2 regions of the Sinorhizobium terangae genome follow, and region 2 is predicted to be linked to the other one. Evidence: predicted binding sites of a transcription regulator. Region 2 holds the regulator's gene; the other holds the start of a gene.

Region 1 (11,442 bases), 800 kb from region 2:
ATGTCGTCGGCGATAAACGGCAGCGCTTCCCGGGCGGCGGCGACCTCGTGATAGCCGGCGATTCGAAGTGCGAGATAGAGTTGGAACCGCGTGCCCTTCGAAAGATCGCCGGCGAGCTTCGACCCGCCCGAAGCGACATTGGCGATCAGGAATTCCTGCCCCTTGTCCGCATGGGTGGAGAGGCCGGAATATTCGCCACCGCTGATCTGCATGAACATCCGCGAGGCTCGTTGCATCATGGCGCTGCGGTGGCGCTCTCGAAACAGCCGTAGCGCCTGCTCCGCCGCGATCACCCCTGCCCTCAATCGCAAATAGCCGATCGCCTTATTCTCGATGTCGAGAAGCAGCGTTCGGCGCCGCTGCTCCAAATCGGCGGCCCTGTCTCCGCCTTCGACGTCCGCAAGCGCCTTTTCCCGGGTCCGCACCTCCGCATGCAATTCGCTGACATCACGATCAGCAGCCTCAATTGCTTCTTCCAACCTCGCGAGTTCGTGCCGCAGTGCCGTCTCGTCGACCGCTGCCAGCATCGCCTCGGCCTCAGCGCATGTGGCCACGCCGAGCCGCGTGACAAGATCGTCGTCGAGTTCGGCGAGCCTTTGCCGCAACCTCTGCTGCTCGCGCACCGCGTCGAGGCAAGCGCCGGCTTCATCGAGCGTGGCGCAGCCAAAGAAGTCGAGCATGGCCTGTTTTGCGCACATATGAAGCTGCTCTTCGGCGTGCAGCCTTTGCAGGTCCTCTTCCATCCGCTCGATGCTGACAAGGGCCGCCTTGCGGTGCTCTTGCTGCTGATGAGCGATAGCGATGCGGTCGCGCATGGCGGCAAAGATCACCAAGGGATCATCGCCCGGCTCCAGCAACCCGAACGCTTCGGCCAAATTTGAAACCGCCTCGCGGAACGCGACCTGATCCTTGCGCATCCCGGAGATTCGATGATCGAGATCGGCTTTGCGCTGCATCAGCTTGTCAAAGTCCTGCAGGACCGCAAGCATTGGCCCGATCTCTTGCGGATTAGGCTGCTCGACTTGTCCGGCGAGCCAAGTCCCGGCAAGCCACGTCCCTGCTAGCGCCTCGTACCATTCACGCTGCCACGCGGCCATTTCGGCCTCTGCGTTCTCAAGCGTGATCTCCCGGTTTTCCAGCGCTTCCGAGGCCCGCCGATGCTGCTCGACAGCAGTCCGATGGGCGGCGGCAGCCGCCTGTGCCTCGGAAACGACGCGCTCCGTAGCGGCGAGCATGCCGTCGAGACGCTCCGGCAAATTCCCTGTCACGCCAATCCGTGCAAGCTCGTCCTGCAGTGCACGAACGATTGTCGCTTCCTCGCTGGCCGCCCGCTCGTGTTGCAGACGGGTCGCGCGCAAAGCCGCCCGTGTTTCCAGCGCAGCGGCACGTGTCGCCAACCAGGCCTCCAGCTGCGGTAACAGCATGCCGTTGGGTAAACCGCAGGCGCTCGCGGCCCGGGCAACCGCCGCGTCCAATTCCGCACGATCGCTGACGGCCACTCGTCGTTGCGCTTCAAGCTCGCACAGGCGGGCGCGCCGTTCCGTTATCGTGCATCTCAGGCCGCGCAGCTCCGCTATCCTTTCCGCCTGCCCCAACCGCAACGCGATTGCTTGGTCGTCCTCTTTCAGCAGCGTCTCGAAGGCGCTCGCAGTCCCGTGATCCAGCCGCAGCCTATGCTCCCGCCAGGCAACATCGCGCCGCAGCCGCAGTTCGCTCGCGGCCGCTTCGTCTAGGGTACCGCCGAAAGAGTTGAGCGCCGCAAGACGCGCTTCGTCACCGGCCTGGCGTTCGCTTTCGTCCGCGATCCTGGCATCAAGACGCAGCCGCCGCTCCCCAAGCGATGCCGCTTCCGCCCGCCAAGTCTCGACCATAGCAGGCGCCGGGACACAGATCGCCGCAAGCTCGTCCGCGCTTCCCTCGAACGGCCGTAACCCGCAGAGCTTGTCGGAAAGCTCCGCCTCCAGCCGATCGATCTCCCGGCCTGCCGCTTCTTGTCGAAGCAGGCAATCGTTCTGCCGCGCCAGCCGCAGGCGTTCCGCGAGATGGCAGAGGTCTCTCGCGCTTCCATCGTGTCGGCCAAGGTCCCGCTCGGCCTCCTGCCACTGCCGCTTCGCTTTCCCGACCTCCTCGCGCGCAGATGAAAGCCGCTCGGCGAGCGTCGCGTGACGCCGGACGAGATCCTGCAGCCGCGCGCCGGCTGCCGCGGGCAGGAGAAGAGCAGCAGGATCGGGATGGTCCTTTTGGCCGAGGCGGATGAGACAAGCTTCGATGCCGGCTGACGTAACGGCAAGCTCCTCGATGCGTGACGGCATGTCGCGCGCTGCCGTGAGATAGCGGGCGTCGAGCGCGGTTTCACGGAGCATGTCGAACCGCTCGGCAAACGTCAGCGCCAGCTCGTCCAGAGGCAGGCCCCCCAGTTCCTCGCGTCGGCGGCGCAATTCCTCGTTCAGTTGCGAAAACCGGGCGGCGATTTCCGTTTCCGTTTTGCGGAGCGCCGGCAGGTCGCTCCACCACTCCGAAGGGGGCAGCGGTAGCGCTTCCTGGCGGGCGAGCTCTTCCCGCACGCCGCGAAGCCGACCGAGAAGCGGCATGCAGTCGAGCTGCGCGCGTGTCCGGTCCCGCCCAACGCGGAGTTCCGCGCGGTGCGCCGACGCGCTGTCATGGCGCTCACGGGCACCTGCCAGCGCCTTGCGAAGCGACGCGTATTCGCGAGCGTTGATATCGATCGCGCTACGCTCTGCCTTCAGCGCGTCCAGTGCCGCCCTCAGTTCGGCAAGTTCGTGCTTGCGCCCTTGCGGCTTGTAGAAGGCATCTGCCTCGGCCCGCAACGTCGCCAATACGGCACTGCTGTCCGGCAGGCCGGAACTCGCGGAAAACAGCAGCGAACCAAGCTCGCCCTCGCTCTTGAGGATGCTTTCGCCGCCCTCTTCGATGCTGTCATCGTCCAGCGAAAACATCATGCGGTAGGTTGCGCGGTCGATAGACCCGAGGGCGGCCGAAAAGAGATTGTCCGGCACCGGCTGCTCGTCAGGGCCGACCAGGCTGTTTGCGTTGCGCTTGATGCGATAGGCGTGATGCCGCCGGCCGCCGGTTTCCACGACGCCACCGACGCGCATTGTCTGATAGGGGTGCAGAAAACCATAGGGGCTGAGTCGCTCGATCCCGAAAAGCAGATCGAGGAAACCGGAAAACAGGGTCGACTTGCCGGCCTCGTTCGGACCGTAAACCAGATGAAAGTCCGGTTGCCCGGGTTTGGCATCGCCGAAATCGAGGCTGCGCGCGGTGAATTTTCCGTAGCGTACAAGATCGAGTTGCTGAAGCCGCATCAGCCGCCACCCTTGGCGGCGGCGCCGTGGAGATGCGCCAGCACATCCGCACTCCCCATGAGGCTGGCATTCATCACCAGCTCTTCAAGCGCGTCTTCATCGGACGCCACCGTCTGCCGCAACTCAGGCGGGAGATGCTGCAGGAGTTCTTCAGCGACAGCCTTTAGTTGTTCACGAAAACCGAAGGCCGGCAGGACTTCATGTTCGACGAGGAAGGCAAGTTCCTCCACCGGCTCCCGGGACGGCCGATCGTCCTGCGCTCGCGGCTCCCGGCAGAGAAGGTCGATTTTTTCAACCCAGCATCCCCTCAACCCGGCAGAAATGTTCGTGAGCTCGGTTTTCAAGAGATCCGCATCCCTTCTCAGGCGCCAGGCAAGCGGGGTGGTGCCCGTCAGCGATAGACGCAGGATGAGATTCTCCGCCGATATCTCGTGTCGAAGGCGGGTCAGTGCACGCGTCCCCAGATCCAGCACGTCGCGCCACTCCGCCGCGCCCGTTACATCCACGGACAGCCGTTCGAACACGGCCAGACCGATCGGCCGCTCTTCTATTTCCACGCGGCCGTCATCGTCGATCGTGACGACGGTCACGCCTTTGCCGCCCGCTTCGTTGATGTCGCGCCCCTGCGGCATGCCCGGCATGACGATGAAAGGCAGTTCGCTGTGCACCTGGCGCTGGTGGACATGGCCGAGCGCCCAATAGTCGAAACCGTGCCGTTGCAGGTCGGCGACGCTGCAGGGCGCGTAGCGATCATGTCCCGGCGAGCCGGAGAGGCTCGTGTGCAGCATGCCGATGTTGATCGCGTCGGCGACCGGCGGATGAAACGACGGCAGCAGGCTTTCCGGTGCATGCGGATTGGCGAAGCTCACCCCGTGAATATGGACTGTTCTGCCGCTTGCCAGTGTCTTGGCAATGATCGGCTTGCTTCGCCCCTGGAAGACGTGAACCGACGGCGGCAACGTCAGCTCGCGCGTTACCTGGGACTGGGCGTCATGGTTGCCGCGAATAACGAACGTCCGGATGCCGGCCTCGTCCAGGCGACGCAGTTCACCGGCGAGGAACAGCGCGGTGTTCATGGAGGTCTGGCTACCGTCATAGAGGTCGCCCGCGACCAACAGAGCGTCGACGCTTTCGGCGATACATAGATCGACGATGCTTGTCAGTGCGCTACGGGTGGCTCCGCGCACGAGATCGGCGAGCTCCCCATTTCTGAGAGCCAGGCTGCGCAAGGGCGAATCGAGGTGGAGGTCTGCGGTGTGGACGAAGCGGAAGGGCATGGCCGACCATGGCCCGACGCTGCCTCGCCCGTCAATGGCGCCCGGCCGGTCGACCACAGGTGATCACGCTGACCGCACAAACACCCCTCGAAAACGGGGCCGTTTCTTTCTGCTGAACAAGGACGCCTTAAGAATTAAGAGGTTTTTGTCGACAAATGTCTCAATTGTAACTATCAATAGTGTTACTGCCATTTGACATGGCACCTCAAGATATAACTATAAAGGTCATGAAGAAGACATTCGAAGTTTCCGACAGGCTGTTCGAACTTTATCATCGCGTTCATCGATTGGTGAACGAGTCGATGACGGAGGAAGGCGTATCGCTTGCCCGAAGCAAGTTCCTGTTCTTTCTGAGCAAGCTCGGCCCTTGCCGATCCACGGATATCGCCTGCGCGCTTAATTTCGCGCCAAGGACCGTCACTGAGGCGATCGACGGACTGGAGCGCGACCGCCTGGTGATGAGGAAGCCTGATCCGGAGGACCGCCGCGCAAAGATCGTCTCGATCACCGAAACCGGCCGGGTCGTGCTCGAAGCAGCCGAACATCCACGCAAGCAGCTTATCGAGGAGATCTTCTCGGCGCTCGACGACGAGCAACTCGACCAGCTTTACGACATCGTCAGCAAGCTGGTGGAAAAGACCGACGAAATCCGCAGGCGCAAGGAAGAGGCCGAGGGGGCAGAGGTCGCCGTCGCGCGCTAGACTGCACACGACTCCGTAGAATCAGAAGGGGCCGGGACATCATGTCCTGGCCCCTTCCGTTTCTCTAGAGCATCCGGCTTTCGGGTGGATGCACCGAAAGCGGATAAGATGCTCTAGAACTTTGACTTGCTGCATGTTTTTATCCTTAAATCGGCGGCGATTTAAGGAAACATGCAGTAAGCGTCTGCGCTTACATCGCGTCGATGGCGCCGATGGAGAAGAACAGGGTTTCGCCGGAGGAGTCGTCGACGCCATCGTTGTCCGTGACGACATAGCCGTTTCCAGCGGCGTCGACTGTGAAGCCCTCGACCTTGTCGACGACGTAGCCGTTCAGCGCCTTGAGGTCCGGAATGAGATCCCGCACCTCTTCCTTCTTGACGACCGGCAGCTCGCCTCCGAGTGCAGCCGGCTTCAGGTCGGCAAGCGCGACGCGGTAGAGCTTTTTCAGCTTGGCCGCTTGCCCGATCTGGTTGTCGCGCTCGATGACATAGGCATAGTCGCCATGAACGGCGAGTTCGGAAAGGCCGACCCAGCCTTCTTCCGACTTGTCGAGCGGATAACGCACGGCGCCCCACTCCTTGCTTGCCGGCTTGTAGGAGACGAGTTTGACGAAGCCCTTCTCGTCATCCTTCCATTCACGCTGGACTGCCATCCAAAGGACCTGGTCGTCCCCTTTGCCGATCGTCGCAATGCCCTCGAAGCCATAGCGGGTCTCGTTTGCGCGCAGCTCCGCCGGAATCGCGATCTCCTGCTTGATCTCGCCCTTCTTGTTCACGTGGAAGAGCGCGTGGCTGTAGAGCTTGTCCGCATCGCCTTCGGAGGCGAGCCAGAAGCCACCTTCGCCGTCATTGGCGACGCCTTCGATGTCGAGCTTCTGCGCGGGAGCGCCGTTACGGGTGATCGGCAGCGCCTCGGTGATCAGCGCCGGCTGCTGCGTCGCATCGATCGTGAAAATCGTCGGCTGCGAAGAGAAGACGGAATCGTTGACCGCCTGCAGGAAGCCCGGCTTGTCCGCGACAGGTGCCAGACCCGAAAGTGCGCCGAAGCCGATCGGCATGCCATCCTTCTCCGCGGAGCGTATCTGCGGATAGGCTGCCTTCCCATCGCCCCGTTCATAGATCATGACATGCGCCCGCGCGCCGCCGTCCTCGACAAGATCGGTCTCGTTCGCGGTCGCAAACAAGTTGCGGCCCGGGATGGCAACCGCGCCCTCGGGCCCAATTCCAGACGGAAGGAGTTGCAGCAGTTCCGGCTCGGCGCCGGTGTCCTTGTAGACGCCGACGATCGATGCCCGCTCGGAGAGCAGGAAGAAGAGCTTGTCTTCGCCGTACTGCGCCTGTTCCATGCCTTCCGGCTCGACCCCCTTCGCCGACGAACGTTTTTCGGGATAGTGACCGATTGCCGCGATCGCGTGCTCGAATCTGGCGCCCGACTCGTAGAGAACCTTGCCGGTCGTGTCGAAGATCGTGAACCCGCGGGCCCCACCATCGTAGTCGCCCTCGTTGGCAACGACCAGGCGGCTATCGTCGAGCCATTTCATCGCATCCGGCTCGCGCTTGCGGCCGGTCTGCTCGCCGGTGAACGAGATGGCACCGTCGCGCTTCGTGTCGATGTTCTTCAGATCGACCGTGCCGGCCGAGAAATGTGTCTTCACGGCAGCGGTTTTGCCGTCGATGATGACGATGTGGTTGTTTTCCTGCAGCGTCAGCGCAATTTCGTCCTTGCCGTTGAAGGCGACGAATTCCGGCTCGGGGTCTTCGCCGGCTATCTCGGCGAGACCGGTCAGCGCCACGTGCTTGATGCTTGAGCAATCGGCGACACCATCCTTCAACGAGAGGATCACCAGATCGCCGGCCGGCATCTGCGGAATCTGCCCGTCGTTCACCTCCTCGTCGCGCTCGTTTTCGATCGCTATCGCGGCGAGCGTCTTGTCCTTGTTGATCGCAATCGAGTCCGGCTGGCCGCCGAGGTCGCAGGTCGCATCGACCTTTTTCGTCGCGAGGTCGACGACAGCAACGAGGCCGGAGGGCTTGGTAAAGCTTTCGCGCGTGTTGACGGCAACCAGCGCCTTCGGGCCAGCGACGGCAACCGAAGTCGGCTCGCCATCGAAAGACACGATGCCGCCCGCCTTCGGTGCCCTGGCATCGGTGATGTCGATGAAGCCAATGCGCTTTCCGGGGCTGTCGGAATAGATGAGCGTCTTGCCGTCTTCGCTTGCCGTTATGATTTCGGCCGAGGTCGGGGCTTTGCGATCCACACCTTCCGGCAGATTGTCCGCGACGGCAAAGGATGCGACGCGGTTGAAAACCTGTTCCGCGTGCACGGCTGTTGCCGTCGATGCGGCGAGCGCCGCCGCCAATGCTGTGGTGATTGAAAATGTCTTCATGTGTCCCTCCGTATCGCGACACATGGCAAATAGCCCCTGCGCTGTGCCGCTGTTGGCATCCGGAATCGCTGATCGTTTTACGCGCCGGATGGGAGGCTTTTGCAACCGTCGTGTAACAGCTCAATGACACGGCGGGCAGCAACGAAAAGAGGCCCGGACGAACCGGGCCCCAATTGATCTGCTTGCTTGCCTCCGCCATCAAAGCGGCGCCGCGGCAGATGAAACATGAACCTCTCTGCTGCCTATGTTCTCACAAGGGAAACGGCAAGACAGGGTGCAATGAGAAGTTTACTCGGGCTCTGGAACCCGCAAACACCAGATTAGTTGACAGCGTCCTTGAGGCCCTTGCCGGCCGTGAACTTCGGCACGTTGCGGGCCGGGATGTCAACTTCCGCCCCCGTGGACGGGTTGCGGCCCTTCGAGGCTTCGCGGCGGGTCACGGAGAAGTTGCCGAAACCGACGAGGCGGATGTCGCCACCGTTCTTCAGTTCAGCCTGGATGGTCTCGAAAACTGCATCGACTGCAGAAGACGCATCGGTCTTGGAAAGTCCGGCCTTCTCAGCAACGGCAGACACGAGCTCATTTTTGTTCATGTTTCCACCCCTTTCAATTGGTTCGAAACGACTGTCTTGTTAAGCCGGGGCGGCTTGCGCATCGCCCACGTCTTGCCATTCCCAATTGCGCCTAATCCCTTGGAATGCAAGGCTTGCGGACAGTTTTTACAACAAAAAAGACCGGCAAAGTGCCGGTCTTTCTTGTTTTTCTGGCGAGGGGCGCAAGCGGGACACAGTCCCCCGCCCCTTCCGGGGCTTGATCAGTGCGCTATCGAAGCGCCTGCTTCGTCCTGCGAATCGACAGCTGCGACCGGCGACGGCTGCTTCTCCGGGTCCCATTCGATCGGTTCTGGGCGACGCGTCAGGGCATGTTCGAGCACCTCGCCCATCCGCGAAACCGGGATGATCTCGAGGTTGTTCTTCACATTGTCCGGGATCTCGGCGAGATCCTTGGCGTTCTCCTCGGGGATCAGCACCTTTTTGATGCCGCCGCGCAGAGCTGCCAACAGCTTCTCCTTCAGGCCGCCGATCGGCAGCACACGACCGCGCAAGGTGATCTCGCCGGTCATCGCGACATCCTTGGAGATCGGTATACCGGTCATCACCGAGACGATGGCGGTTGCCATTGCAACACCCGCCGACGGGCCGTCCTTCGGCGTCGCACCCTCGGGCAAGTGCACGTGGATGTCACGCTTGTCGAAAAGCGGCGGTTCGATGCCGAAATCGATCGCACGCGAACGGACATAGGAAGCCGCCGCCGAAATCGATTCCTTCATCACGTCGCGCAGGTTGCCGGTCACCGTCATGCGGCCCTTGCCGGGCATCATGACCCCTTCGATCGTCAGCAATTCGCCGCCAACCTCGGTCCAGGCCAAGCCCGTGACCACGCCGACCTGATCGTCGCGCTCGGCCTCGCCGTGGCGGAACCGCGGCACACCGAGATAGTCGGCGATGTTTTGCGCCGTCACTTCGACCTTCTTGGACTTGCCCTTGAGGATCTCGGTCACAGCCTTGCGGGCGAGCTTCATCAGTTCGCGCTCGAAATTACGGACGCCGGCCTCACGCGTATAGGTCTGGATGACAGCCATCAGCGCATCGTCGGTCACCGAAAATTCCTTCGGCTGCAACGCGTGGTCGCGTATCGCCTTCGGCAGCAGGTGCCGCTTCGCGATTTCCAACTTCTCCTCTTCGGTGTAACCGGCAATCCGGATCACCTCCATGCGGTCCATCAGCGGCGCCGGAATATTCAGCGTATTCGCGGTGGTGATGAACATCACATTCGAGAGGTCATATTCGACTTCCAGGTAGTGATCCATGAAAGTCGAGTTCTGTTCCGGATCGAGCACTTCGAGAAGCGCCGAAGACGGGTCGCCGCGGAAGTCCTGGCCCATCTTGTCGATCTCGTCGAGCAGGAAGAGCGGGTTGGACTTCTTAGCCTTTTTCATTGACTGGACGACCTTGCCCGGCATCGAACCGATATAGGTCCGGCGGTGGCCGCGGATCTCAGCCTCGTCGCGAACGCCGCCGAGCGCCATGCGAATATATTCGCGGCCGGTTGCCTTCGCGATCGACTTGGCGAGCGAGGTCTTACCGACGCCGGGCGGGCCGACGAGGCACAGGATCGGGCCTTTGATCTTCGCGGAGCGCGCCTGTACCGCCAGGTACTCGACGATGCGTTCCTTGACCTTGTCCAAGCCGAAGTGGTCGGCATCGAGCACCTTCTCGGCGTGGTTGAGGTCGGTCTTGATCTTCGACTTCCTGCCCCACGGCATGCCGAGCAGCCAATCCAGATAATTGCGCACGACGGTCGCTTCAGCCGACATCGGGCTCATCTGGCGCAGCTTCTTCAGTTCCGCATCAGCTTTCTCGCGCGCTTCCTTGGAGAGCTTGGTCTTGGCAATGCGCTCTTCGATTTCGGCCATCTCGTCGCGGCCGTCCTCGCTGTCGCCAAGCTCCTTCTGGATCGCCTTCATCTGTTCGTTGAGGTAGTACTCGCGCTGGGTCTTCTCCATCTGGCGCTTGACGCGCGAACGGATGCGCTTTTCGACCTGCAGGACCGAAATCTCGCCTTCCATGAAGCCGAGCGCCTTCTCGAGGCGCATCTTGACGCTCGTCGTCTCCAGCATCTCCTGTTTTTCGACGATCTTGATGGAGAGGTGCGATGCGACCGTGTCGGCAAGCTTCGAATAGTCTTCGATCTGACTTGCGACGCCGACGACCTCGGGAGAAATCTTCTTGTTGAGCTTTACGTAGCTCTCGAACTCGGACACCACCGACCGGCTCAGCGCTTCGATCTCGACCGGATCTTCCTCCGGCTCGTGGAGCACATGGGCCTGCGCTTCGTAGAACTCCTCGCGCTGCGTATAGCGATCAATCTCTGCACGCGCGCGGCCTTCGACGAGAACCTTGACCGTTCCGTCGGGAAGCTTCAGCAGTTGCAGCACATTGGCGATGGTTCCGACATGATAGATGGCGGAAGGTTCCGGATCATCGTCGGTGGCGTTGATCTGGGTAGCAAGCATGATCTGCTTGTCGGTGCCCATGACCTCTTCCAACGCACGGATCGACTTCTCCCGCCCGACGAAGAGCGGCACGATCATGTGCGGGAAGACTACGATGTCGCGCAGCGGCAGAACCGGATAAGTCGCGCTTTCAGTCGCCGAGGACGTTTTGTTCGTCATGTCATTTCCTTTCCGTCCCGTTTTCGGGCCCGTTCCCGGGAGCCCTATGGCACTCCCGGCTGTCATTTTTTCTTCACGAAAGTGGAGTGCAAGAGCGGCCTTTTCAAGGTACGGCGCAGTCTCCCTTTCATGGACAGTTCCCAGTCCTTACGCTCGGACGCTGTTGCGGGCCTTGCGAAAGGACGTCGAAACATCAACGACAGGCAGCAAACGGGCCTTCACTGAATCGTCGCATCATCGCGTTGTTACTGCACTTTAGCAACCACAGTTTCATTAAATCGAACGGGCTGCGACCCCATCTCAACAGCTATGTGCACGAAATGAAAAAGCCCGCGCGCGGCGGGCTTTTCAAACAATCGTGAAAGAGAGCAACTAGGCCGAAACGTTGGTCTTCTCCTCGGACCGCTCCGAGTAGATGTAGAGCGGCCGCGCGGTTCCCTTGACCACCTCGTCCGAGATCACGACCTCGCGAACGCCTTCGAGCGTCGGCAGTTCGAACATCGTGTCGAGCAGGATC
Region 2 (11,442 bases):
CTCGACCAGGTGCGGATGGGCATGGCCAAGCGCATTCACGGCGACGCCGGCGGCAAAATCGAGATAGCGCGAGCCGTCCTCGGCAATGAGCCACACGCCTTCGCCTCGCTCGAAACGCAACGGCGCGCGCATATAGGTGTCGTAGAGCGGCGTTGTTGCGGCCATGGCGAACTTCTCCTTCCGTCCTGTTGGCATCGATATCGGGCGATCGTGCCCAATAAAAATCAAAAATGCCGCCTTTCGGCGGCGCAGGCACTATTCCCATTTCGCACCGCAATGTCAACAAAACCAAGGCTTGCAGCGCGCTTGAATGCCCGGATTCCGACGTGCGAAAAAACGTGCCGCAGGGGCTTGCAAAAATGCAACGGCCAGCCAGCAAGTTGGGGAAAACTCCGAAATCGATTCGGCGCGATTCCCGCGACTCTTGCCACGGAGTCACCCTGCCAGTAGGTTAATATTCAATTACTAGACGCATGCGGCGGACCTAGTCACCAAAAGAGTTATCGCGTTGCAGCTCCGGACTTTTTTCCGGAGCTGGGTGATGGATTCTGCCATCCAACGCCGAGAACGGGGAGTGCAGAAATGAACTGGACTGACGAGCGGGTGGAGAAACTGAAGAAGCTGTGGTCCGAGGGCCTGAGCGCCAGCCAGATCGCAGCGCAACTGGGTGGCGTCAGCCGCAACGCCGTGATCGGCAAGGTTCACCGGTTGAGCCTGCCGGGCCGCGCGAAGGCGGGTGGCACGACCACTGCCGCGCGTCCGAAGCGCACCACGTCCGCTCCCCGGGCACCGAACTATGCCGCGCGGGTCGCCACCCGCACCGTCACCCGCACCGCCGGCGCGACCGTGCTGAAGGAAGAGGTCGAAGTCGATCTCGTCGCCGACCAGGACATCGAACTCGCACCGAACGTCGTCATCCCGATGTCGCGGCGCCTCGGCCTGACGGAGCTCACGGAGCGCACCTGCAAGTGGCCGATCGGCGACCCGCTGAAGGAAGAGTTCCATTTCTGCGGCAACGACTCGCCGGAATCGTCGCCCTATTGCAGCTATCACACGCGGCTCGCCTATCAGCCTTCCGCCGAGCGCCGGCGCATGCGCTGACCGACCGCGAGCAAACATAATTGAAAAAGGGGCGGTGACGCCCCTTTTTTGATGCCTGTGGAAGCGGGCGGGTGGCCTCAGCTTTCCAGTGAATAGCCGGCGCCGCGTACGGTGCGGATGACATCGGGCATGTTGGAGAAGTTCAACGCCTTGCGAAGGCGGCCGACATGCACGTCCACGGTGCGCTCGTCGACATAGATGTCATGTCCCCACACGCCGTCGAGAAGCTGCGAACGGGAGAAGACGCGCCCCGGCGAGGACATCAGGAACTCCAGGAGCCGGAACTCCGTCGGTCCGAGCCGGACTTCACGGCTGCGCCTGTGGACACGGTGCGTCTCGCGATCGAGTTCGATGTCGCCGCAGCGCAACAGCGTCGAAAGCACCTCGGGCTTGGCCCGCCTGAGCATTGCCTTCACTCTCGCCATCAGTTCCGGCGTCGAAAACGGTTTGACGACATAGTCGTCCGCGCCGGTGGCAAGCCCGCGAACGCGTTCGCTTTCCTCGCCCCGCGCGGTCAGCATGATGATCGGCAGGCGCTCCGTTTCCGGCCTCTGCCGCAGCCGGCGGCAGAGTTCGATGCCGGAAACCCCGGGCAGCATCCAGTCGAGGATCAGGAGATCGGGCAAGCGCTCCTGAAGGCGGATCTCGGCCTCGTCTCCACGCAAGATCGTATCGACGTCGAAACCTTCGGCCTCGAGATTGTAGCGCAGGAGGACGCTCAGCGCCTCCTCGTCCTCGACTACGGCTATCTTCGGCAACATTCGGTCATGCTCCTTCCTACGCGCGGGTGCCATCATGCCACCGCGGCACAGTATGGGCCGCGAAAAACCGCGACCGGTATAAGATCAACGCATGCACTAGGGCATACGGCTGTCGGGCGCTCTAGTCCGTCACAGAGCCTAGCGTGGACGTCGTGTCGTCCTTCGGCCGCTCGCCCTGCGGCTGGGCGCCCGTTGCCATGTAGTAGATCGTTTCGGCAATGTTGGTCGCGTGGTCGCCGATACGCTCAATGTTCTTGGCACAGAAGAGAAGATGCGTGCACGGCGTGATGTTGCGCGGATCTTCCATCATATAGGTGAGCAGTTCGCGGAAAAGCGACGTGTAGATCGCGTCGATCTCCTCGTCGCGCTCGCGGATGCTGTTTGCCTTTTCCGGCGAGCGGGAGGCATAGACGTCGAGCACCTCCTTGAGCTGAACCAAGGCCAGTTCCGCCAGGTGCTCCAGGCCACGGGCGAGCTTGCGCGGAATGCCGGATCCGGCGACCGCGATCACGCGCTTGGCGGTGTTCTTGCCTAGATCGCCGACACGTTCCAGATCGGCGGCGATACGGATCGACCCCATGATCTCGCGGAGATCCGAGGCCATAGGCTGACGCTTGGCGATGGTGACGATCGCCTTGTCGCCGATCTGGCGCTCGGCATCGTCAAGGATCGCGTCGTCGGAAATCACCTTCTGCGCCAGCGCCAGGTCGGAATTCACGAGCGCCCGGACGGAATCGGCCACCATCTGCTCGGCAAGCCCTCCCATTTCCGAGACGCGGCGCGTCAGATATTTCAGCTCGTCGTCAAACGCCGACGTGATGTGTGTAGGTGACATGTTTCGTTCCTCGAACTCGCAAACCCGTTGACCAGATCATTTCATGCTCCGTCGAAACGCTGAAATGACCTAACTCCTTGAACTTACACAAATCCAGAGGAGAACCGTTGCGCGCTCTTCCTGGAATTGCCCTGGTCGCCTGGCTTAGCCAAACCGACCCATGATGTAGTCCTGCGTGCGCTGGTCATCCGGATTGGTGAACATCTTATCGGTATCGTTCTCCTCGACGAGATTGCCGAGGTGGAACATGGCGGTGCGCTGCGAGACGCGCGCGGCCTGCTGCATCGAGTGCGTCACGATGACGATCGTGAAGTTCGCGCGAAGTTCGTGAATGAGTTCCTCGACCTTCGCGGTAGCGATCGGATCGAGTGCCGAACAGGGCTCGTCCATCAGGATCACCTCGGGGCTGACGGCAACGGCGCGCGCAATACAGAGACGCTGCTGCTGGCCACCGGAAAGGCCTGTACCCGGCTCGTGCAGGCGATCCTTGACCTCGTTGAAAAGACCGGCCCTTTGCAGGCTCGTTTCGACGATCTCGTCGAACTCAGCCTTGGTGCGAGCGAGGCCATGAATACGAGGACCGTAGACGACGTTCTCGTAGATCGACTTCGGGAACGGGTTCGGTTTCTGGAACACCATGCCGACACGGGCCCGCAGTTCCACGACGTCGATCGACGGATCGTAAATGTCGTCCTCGTCGAGCGTGATCTTGCCGGTCACGCGGCAGTTCTCGATCGTGTCGTTCATACGGTTCAGCGTGCGCAGAAACGTCGACTTGCCGCAGCCCGACGGACCGATCAAGGCTGTCACGGTGTTTTCACGGATATTGAGATTGACGTCGAAGAGCGCGCGCTTCTCGCCGTAATAGACCGACACATCCTTGCCGATCATCTTGTAGGGTACCGTGTTCATTTTCAGGTCCAGAACTTTTTCCACTGCAGCTTCCGACATCATGTTCATAGTCCTTACCCCACTACCAGCGACGCTCAAAGCGACGCCGCAAGAGAATTGCGCCCAGGTTCATGATCACAAGGAAGATCAGGAGAATGATGATCGCTCCCGAGGTCCGCTCCACAAAAGCGCGTTCCGGCTCATTTGCCCACATGTAGATCTGCACCGGCAGTGCCGTGGAGGGCTCCAGCGGCGAACCGGGATAGTCGACGACGAAGGCCACCATGCCGATCAGGAGCAGCGGCGCCGTTTCGCCAAGCGCATGCGCAAGGCCGATGATCGTACCAGTTAGAATGCCCGGCATGGCGAGCGGCAGCACATGGTGGAAGATCGTCTGCATCCTCGATGCGCCGAGACCCAGTGCCGCGGAACGGATCGACGGCGGCACCGCCTTCAACGCCGCACGGGTGGCGATGATGATTGTCGGCAGCGTCATCAGCGTCAGCACGAAGCCGCCGACGAGGGCCGCCGAACGCGGCATGCCGGCGAAGTTGACGAATACGGCAAGACCGAGAAGGCCGTAAACGATCGACGGCACGGCGGCGAGATTGTTGATGTTGACTTCGATCAGATCCGTAAGGCGGTTCTTCGGCGCGAACTCCTCGAGATAGATCGAGGCGGCAACACCGATCGGCAGCGCCAGGACCAGCACGATCAGCATCATGTAGAGCGAGCCGACAAGCGCGACGCCGACACCCGCCGCTTCCGGACGGCTCGACGCGCCAAAGGTGAAGATACCGGTGTTGAAGCTCTTCTTGAGCACGCCGGCATCGGCAAGCTGGTTCATCCAGGCGACCTGCTGATCCTTGACCTTGCGCCTGCCCTCATCCACCGACAGGTCGATCTGCCCCTTGAAAGCGGAGTCGATATTCGCCTCTGCAAGGAGCGTGACCGGCACGGTCTTGCCGATCAGCGACGGATCAGCAACGACCATGTTGCGCAGCTGCATGCGCGCGCTGGGCGAGATCATGTCCGTCGCCTGCTTGAGCAGCGGCCGCTTCGTCGGGTCGAGGCCGAGCTGCTTCACGAGAGCATTGCGTACGAGCAGAGGATAGTTTGCGGTCATCAGCGCCTTGGGATCGGTGGCGCGCTCGTTCTTCGGATCGATCACGTTCTCGGAGAATTCGATCGGCAGCGTGATCGTCGTCTGCAGGAAGGCGGTGTAACCGTTGGAGACGACTGTCGAGATGAGGATCGCCAGAAACAGGAGGCCAAGGGTGATCGCGGTGATGCCGTAGGCGCGGAAGCGCCGCTCCGCCGCATAACGGCGCTTGATACCGATATCGCGGCGTGTTTCGGCGGGACGGGTGGAGACCCTTACCGTGGAGGTGGCAAGCTCGGTCATTCGTACTGTTCCCGGTATTTGCGCACGATGTAGAGCGCGTAGATGTTGAGGCAGAGCGTGATGACGAACAGCGTGATGCCGAGCGCGAAGGCGACCAGCGTCTGCGGCGACGTGAACTCCAGGTCGCCCGTCAACTGATTGACGATCTTGACCGTCACCGTCGTCATCGGCTCGAAGGGGCTGAATTGCATGCGCGCTGCCACGCCGGCGGCAAGCACGACGATCATCGTTTCACCGACCGCTCGCGAGGCCGTCAGCAACAGTGCGCCGACGATGCCGGGCAGTGCGGCCGGCAGGATGACCTTCTTCACCGTCTCCGAACGCGTGGCACCAAGGCCAAGAGAGCCATCGCGCAGCGCCCGCGGCACCTGGGTGATGATGTCGTCGGACAAGGAGGAGACGAACGGGATGAGCATGATGCCCATGACGATGCCGGCCGTGATGACGCTCTGTGCCTGAATGAAGTTCTGGTAGCTGCCGGTGATGAGACCGCTCAATTGCGCCGAGATATCGCGCAGGAATGGACCGACCGTCACGAGTGCGAAGAAGCCGTAGACGATCGTCGGGATGCCGGCGAGCACCTCGAGGAGCGGTTTGGCGGTCGAACGCAGCCGCGGGCTGGCGTATTCGGCCATGTAGATCGCCGCGAAAAGGCCGATCGGCACGGCGAAAAGCATGGCGACGAAAGCAATGTAGAGCGTGCCGGCGAGCAGCGGCAGCAGACCGAACTGGCCCGAGGCACCGGAATTGCCGGCCGCGGCGAAACGCGGATCCCAGACGGTGCCGAAGAAAAACTCGACGGGCGATACCATGCTGAAGAACCGGCCGGCCTCCGACAGCATCGAACCGACGATGCCGATCGTCGTCAGGATGGCGATGGACGAGGCAACGACGAGCCCGCCCAGCATGACCCGCTCCACCTGGTTGCGGGCACGGAAACGCGTCGAGACATTGCGGATCGCGTAGAGAGCGCCGGCAACGGCAATCAGAACCACGACCGCGCTCATCAGCCAACGGCTGTAGTAACGCATTTCGTTGAACTGCTGCGCCGCCTCGATCATATACGGCTCGCCTTCGCCGGCAAGCGGCACGCCCTTGGCCGCGAGCGCCTCACGAAGGTTGGCACTACCATTTTCAACCGCTGTAAGTTCAGCAGGGCTCAAGCGGCTGAGACCCACGGCAACGGACTTGACCTGGCCGAGCGCGAGCTGGGTATTCGCCTCACCCTGGCTCTGCACAGAATCGGGAAGAGCCGAGCGGACGCTTGCATCGACGTAGATCGGCGAGGCGACCAGCCATGCGGCCAGCACGAGTACAGCGGGCAACATGGCCCATATGGCGACGTAGCTGCCGTGGTAGCCAGGCAGGGAATGCAGGTTCGAGAGCTTGCCGCCCGACCGCGCGAGCGAGCGCGCACGACCGGCAAAATAAGCAATGAAACCAATCAAAACAATCAACAAAAGTAGGAGCGAAGTACTCATCGGCACGTCTCCCTGGTAAAGGCCATGCCAAGCCACCGGCAATATCGAATGAACACACACCCCGGCGCAACAACGAGTCGCGCCGGGGTGCGTCTTTATAATCAGAGCATGTTGCCAGCTTCGAAGGACTTGCGAATTTCTTCGCGCTCGGCGTCCGGAGCGGAAACGAGGCCGTACTCAGCGAGCGGGCTGTCGGGGCCGATCATCTGGTCGTCGATGAAGAATTCGACATATTCCTTGAGACCCGGGACCACACCCATGTGCGCCTTCTTCACGTAGAAGAACAGCGGGCGGGAAACCGGGTACTCACCCGAAGCGATCGTTTCGGTCGAGGGAACGACGCCGTTGACGGTCGCAACCTTCAGCTTGTCGGCGTTGTTTTCATAGAACGAAAGGCCGAATACGCCGATACCGGTCTTGTTGGACGCGATACGGGCAAGCGTTTCGGTGTAGTCGCCGTCGATGTCGACAGCCATGCCGTCCTTGCGAACAGCGACGCACTTGGCGAGCTGTTCCTTGGCATCGCTGACGGCAGCCTTGATGACGTCCTGGGCGCCCGATTCCTTGCAGCCTTCGTTGAGGATCTTCTCTTCGAAGACTTCGCGCGTGCCGTGCTTCTGGCCCGGGATATAGGCGGCGATTTCGGCGTCCGGAAGCGAAGCGTCGATTTCCGACCACTTCTTGTAGGGGTTGGCGACGAGCTTGCCGTCGACGACGACTTCAGCGGCCAGAGCCTTGTAGAGGTGTTCCGGCTTCAGGGCGAGATCGGCGTTGCCAGCGTCGGTCGCGAACACGATGCCGTCATAACCGATCTTGACTTCCTGGATTTCGGTCACGCCGGCTGCCTTGCAGGCCTCGATTTCGCTGTCCTTGATCTTGCGCGAGGAGTTGGCGATGTCGATCGTGTCTTCGCCGACGCCCTTGCAGAATTCCTTCAGACCGGCGCCGGAGCCGCCGGATTCGACGACCGGGGTCTTGAAGTCCGGAAAGGCTTCGCCGAAGCTTTCAGCGACGATCTTTGCGTAGGGAAGAACGGTCGAGGAGCCGGCGACCTGGATCTGGTCGCGAGCCGCTGCGGCGCCCGCGAATGCGGCCGAGGCGACCAGGGCCGCTACAGTGAGTTTAAGAGCTTTCATAATGTTCTCCCGGAATGGGCTTGTGTTGGTGCGCTTCGGTTGCAGCGCTCTCTTCGCCGTATGATCGGCTGCCCCTTGTTAGCCGCCGATGGCCACATCTTTTATGTCAGTTCGATGAAACATTTATGACAGCCTATGTCGTTGAAGAAGCTGCTTTATTCCGAATTCCGCGATGCGGCGACGACGTTTTGTGTCAGAAGCGGACCGTGAAGATCGTGCCCTTGCCGACCTCCGAATGGACAAGAAGACGGGCGCGGTGACGCGTGAGAATATGCTTGACGATCGCAAGCCCAAGACCGGTGCCTTTCTTGGAACGGCTCGCCTCGACATTAACCCGATAGAAACGTTCGGTAATTCTGGGTACATGCTCGGCCGGGATGCCCGGGCCGTGGTCGGTGACGGTCACTTCGGCCTGCTCGCCCTCGCCGGCTACGAGACGCACCTCGACCTTCTTGCCCTCCTGGCCGTATTTGCAGCCATTCTCGATCAAGTTCTCGAAAACCTCGATCAACTCGTCGCGATCTCCGCGGACGAAGACCGGTGCATCCGGAACGTCGAGCGAAATCGCCACGTCGAGCTCGGTTGCGAGCGGCAGCAGGCTGTCGCGCACGTGCCCGAGCAGCGGCGCCAGATCGATCCTGTCTTCCGGGGCAAGATGCGACTTCAGTTCGAGCCTGGAGAGCGACAAAAGATCGTCGACGAGCCGGCTCATGCGGGTGACCTGCTCGTGCATGATGACGAAAAACTTCTCCTGCGCCTTCGGATCGTTGCGCGCCGGCCCCTGCAGCGTTTCGATGAAACCGCGGAGAGAGGCGAGCGGCGTGCGCAACTCGTGGCTGGCATTGGCGACGAAATCCGAGCGCATCCGGTCGATCCGGCGGGCCTGTGAAATGTCGCGATAGGTCAGCAGGAAGATACGCCGGCTCGAAGCGTCGGTTCCAATCTCGGCGGGCGCGACCCTCACAACATAGACGGCATCCGACGGCAGTCTCTCGGTGTGTTCGATCTGGTTGATCTTGCCGGTGGCGATTGTCTCGCGCACCATATCGAGGATGCCCGGGGAACGGACGCGCGCGGAAAGGTCGCTGTTCGGGGGGATCATGCCGAAAGCCTTCTCGGCAGCGCTGTTCTGAAACACCACGGTCTCATCCGCGGCGACCACGAGCACCGGCATATCGAGCGCGTTCAGCGCCGGAACCAGCGGGTCGCTTCCCTTCTCGGCGGCAACGACCCTTACTGGTGCCGGCGGCACCGACGGCACGCTGCGATTGAGCAGTGCGGCGGCAAGCACGATCCAGAACGGCAGCACGGCGAGGATATGAATACCGGCGAGCGTGGCGAGAACGGCGATGAGGACCGAAAGGCCGAGAACCCACCGTTCCGCCTTCAGCTTCGGCAGCAGCGTTCGCCAGAACACCTTTGCGTCGTCCAACACAACATCCTCATGACTCAATTGCCGTTCCCCCTGCTCACGATGCCGCGAAAGCAGAGAGATAGCGCTGCTTCATGACATGATTTTCACGACATGCTTGAATCCGCAATGCAATTATGGCCTCTTCCGAGGAAATCGAGCATCAGCGGGAGGCAAAGCAAATGGCAGCAGAAACAGCGGCAGCCGAGGCCAAACCGGGCAGCCGGGCGGTCGAATTGCGAATCGGCGGCAAGACCCGCGTCTTTGATATCGACAACCCGGAATTGCCGAAGTGGATCGATGACGAGGCCTTCTCGTCCGATGACTACCCTTACAAGAAGAAGCTCGAAGAGGACGAGTACGAAGAAACGCTGACCAAACTGCAGATCGAACTCGTCAAGGTCCAGTTCTGGATGCAGGCGACCGGCAAGCGGGTGATGGCGCTTTTCGAGGGACGCGACGCGGCCGGCAAGGGTGGCGCCATCCACGCGACGATGGCCTATATGAACCCGCGTTCCGCCCGCATCGTCGCGCTCACCAAACCGACAGAGACCGAGCGCGGTCAATGGTATTTCCAGCGCTACGTCGCGACCTTTCCGACGGCGGGCGAATTCGTGCTCTTCGATCGCTCCTGGTACAACCGCGCCGGTGTGGAACCGGTCATGGGCTTCTGCACACCCGAGCAGTACGAGCATTTCCTCAAGCAGGCTCCCCGCTTCGAGAAAATGATTGCCCATGACGGCATCCATCTCTTCAAATTCTGGATCAATATCGGCCGCGAGATGCAGTTGAAGCGATTCCATGATCGCCGGCATGATCCCCTGAAGATCTGGAAGTTATCGCCGATGGACATCGCGGCACTGAACAAGTGGGACGACTATACCGAAAAACGCGATCGGATGCTGAAGGAAACGCACACCGACCATGCCCCTTGGACGGTCATCCGCGGCAACGACAAGCGCCGTGCCCGGATCAATCTGATCCGCCACATACTCAAGAACCTGGACTATGACGGCAAGGACAAGGCGGCGATCGGCGAGGTCGACGACAAGATCGTCGGCTCCGGACCGGGCTTCCTGAAATGATCCGCGGCTTCGAACGTGCGCTCAAGTGAACGCATCAACAGCGTCGCACGCACATTCGCGACACGGGGCGCCTGACCGCGCTACTGCCCCGGCAGCACGCGAATCGCGAAAATGTCCAGGCTGTTGCCCGCCCCGCTGACGTCGCTGTTGAGCACGAGCCTGCCGGGACCGCTTGGCGCCTTGTTCTGATCAAACGAGATCTTGAAAAGCATATCCAGCCGCTCGTCATGCGCGGTGAACCGGTGGCGGCCACAGGCACCGAGCGAGGAGAAGTCGCATTCGACGGAAAATTCAGCCGTCTTGCCGGGCATGGCCTGGACGGTGAGCGCCAGTGTCGATGATTTGCCCGAGAGCTGTGCCAGGATATCGGCGGGAATTTCGAAGACGAGGTCCCCATCCCTGCCGGCGACTGCCGATGTCACCCGCACGCGCTCGCCCCCGTCGTCGTTCAATGGCTCGACGCTGGAGCGCGCACCCGGCTTGATCGCCGCGGCCTCCGCCGGCTTGAATACCTCGATCCACTCGCCCGAGAAGCCTTCCTGTGCGGCGAGGTTCTGAAGTCCTGCCGCGCCGTCGAAGTCTTCCGATTCCACCGTGGCAGGCGGATTGGCGACGCCGGTATCGGCCGGCGATTTCAGCAGCTCGTTCGTCTGGATCCACCACACGGTGGCGCCTGCCGCCGCCGCAAGCGTCGCCACAACCATGGCAAGGGAAAGCAGGCGCCCGCGCCGGCGCTTGCGCGGCCGCTTGTCCGCGGCGCCGACGTCGGGCGCGGCCGACGCGGCCTTGCCGCCCGCAGTTGCAGTTTGGGGCGTGGCGACTGTCCGCGCCGAGGCCAACGAATCCTCGCGATCGGCGCGCAGGGCACCAAGGTCGCTCTCGCCCTGCCCCGCGCGCCCTTGTCCTCCAGCAGGCGGCTCGCGACGGGCGGAAACGGAAAGATCCGCAGCCGCCGGATTGGGCGCCGCCCGCTCGCCTGTTCCGGCGAGGCTGACGGCCGGTGCTGCAGCGGGACGCGCCCGCAGGGCCGCGCGTTCCTCTGTCTCGATCGCGTGAATGACCGCTTCGAGCCGGTGGCGCTGTTTCGCGATCACCTCGGCGTCTTCGATTTGCTGTTTCTTCAGTCCGTTTTCCAGCGCCTGACGGGCCGACTGATAGATGCGTGCACGGATTTCCGCGTTGGTTCTGTCCGAGCGTTCCAGTGCATTTCTGATCGCAGTTTCGAGTCCGCTCACATCAAGTCCTTCTGTGCAACGAAGCCTTCTGGATGTTTCCATGGATCGTACTGATCCTAGGAAACATCCGCCAATTCAAGGCACTACAGCGACCCTTTGCG

What was found. Region 2 encodes PhoB, which activates phosphate uptake and scavenging genes when phosphate is short. Its sites were predicted from a motif close to TGTCATNNANCTGTCAT; they were not measured.
Region 1: QA637_RS04435 (esterase-like activity of phytase family protein) is a predicted target of PhoB. The motif match lies at 7,803-7,819, and genes of this name have one in related genera.

Annotation. Positions count from the first base shown of each region.
Region 1 covers NZ_CP121659.1:935,001-946,442, reverse strand. Annotated here, with positions in the region: gene QA637_RS04450 (ATP-binding protein) at 1-3,326, opposite strand, end outside; gene QA637_RS04445 (metallophosphoesterase family protein) at 3,326-4,603, opposite strand; gene QA637_RS04440 (MarR family winged helix-turn-helix transcriptional regulator) at 4,831-5,304, shown strand; gene QA637_RS04435 (esterase-like activity of phytase family protein) at 5,495-7,690, opposite strand; gene hupB (DNA-binding protein HupB) at 8,011-8,283, opposite strand; gene lon (endopeptidase La) at 8,505-10,925, opposite strand; gene clpX (ATP-dependent Clp protease ATP-binding subunit ClpX) at 11,298-11,442, opposite strand, start outside.
Region 2 covers NZ_CP121659.1:135,798-147,239, reverse strand. Annotated here, with positions in the region: gene QA637_RS00705 (aspartate aminotransferase family protein) at 1-165, opposite strand, end outside; gene QA637_RS00700 (GcrA family cell cycle regulator) at 583-1,101, shown strand; gene phoB (phosphate regulon transcriptional regulator PhoB) at 1,179-1,862, opposite strand; gene phoU (phosphate signaling complex protein PhoU) at 1,984-2,697, opposite strand; gene pstB (phosphate ABC transporter ATP-binding protein PstB) at 2,842-3,657, opposite strand; gene pstA (phosphate ABC transporter permease PstA) at 3,671-4,993, opposite strand; gene pstC (phosphate ABC transporter permease subunit PstC) at 4,990-6,474, opposite strand; gene QA637_RS00670 (substrate-binding domain-containing protein) at 6,576-7,610, opposite strand; gene phoR (phosphate regulon sensor histidine kinase PhoR) at 7,804-9,063, opposite strand; gene ppk2 (polyphosphate kinase 2) at 9,204-10,106, shown strand; gene QA637_RS00655 (biotin transporter BioY) at 10,187-11,341, opposite strand.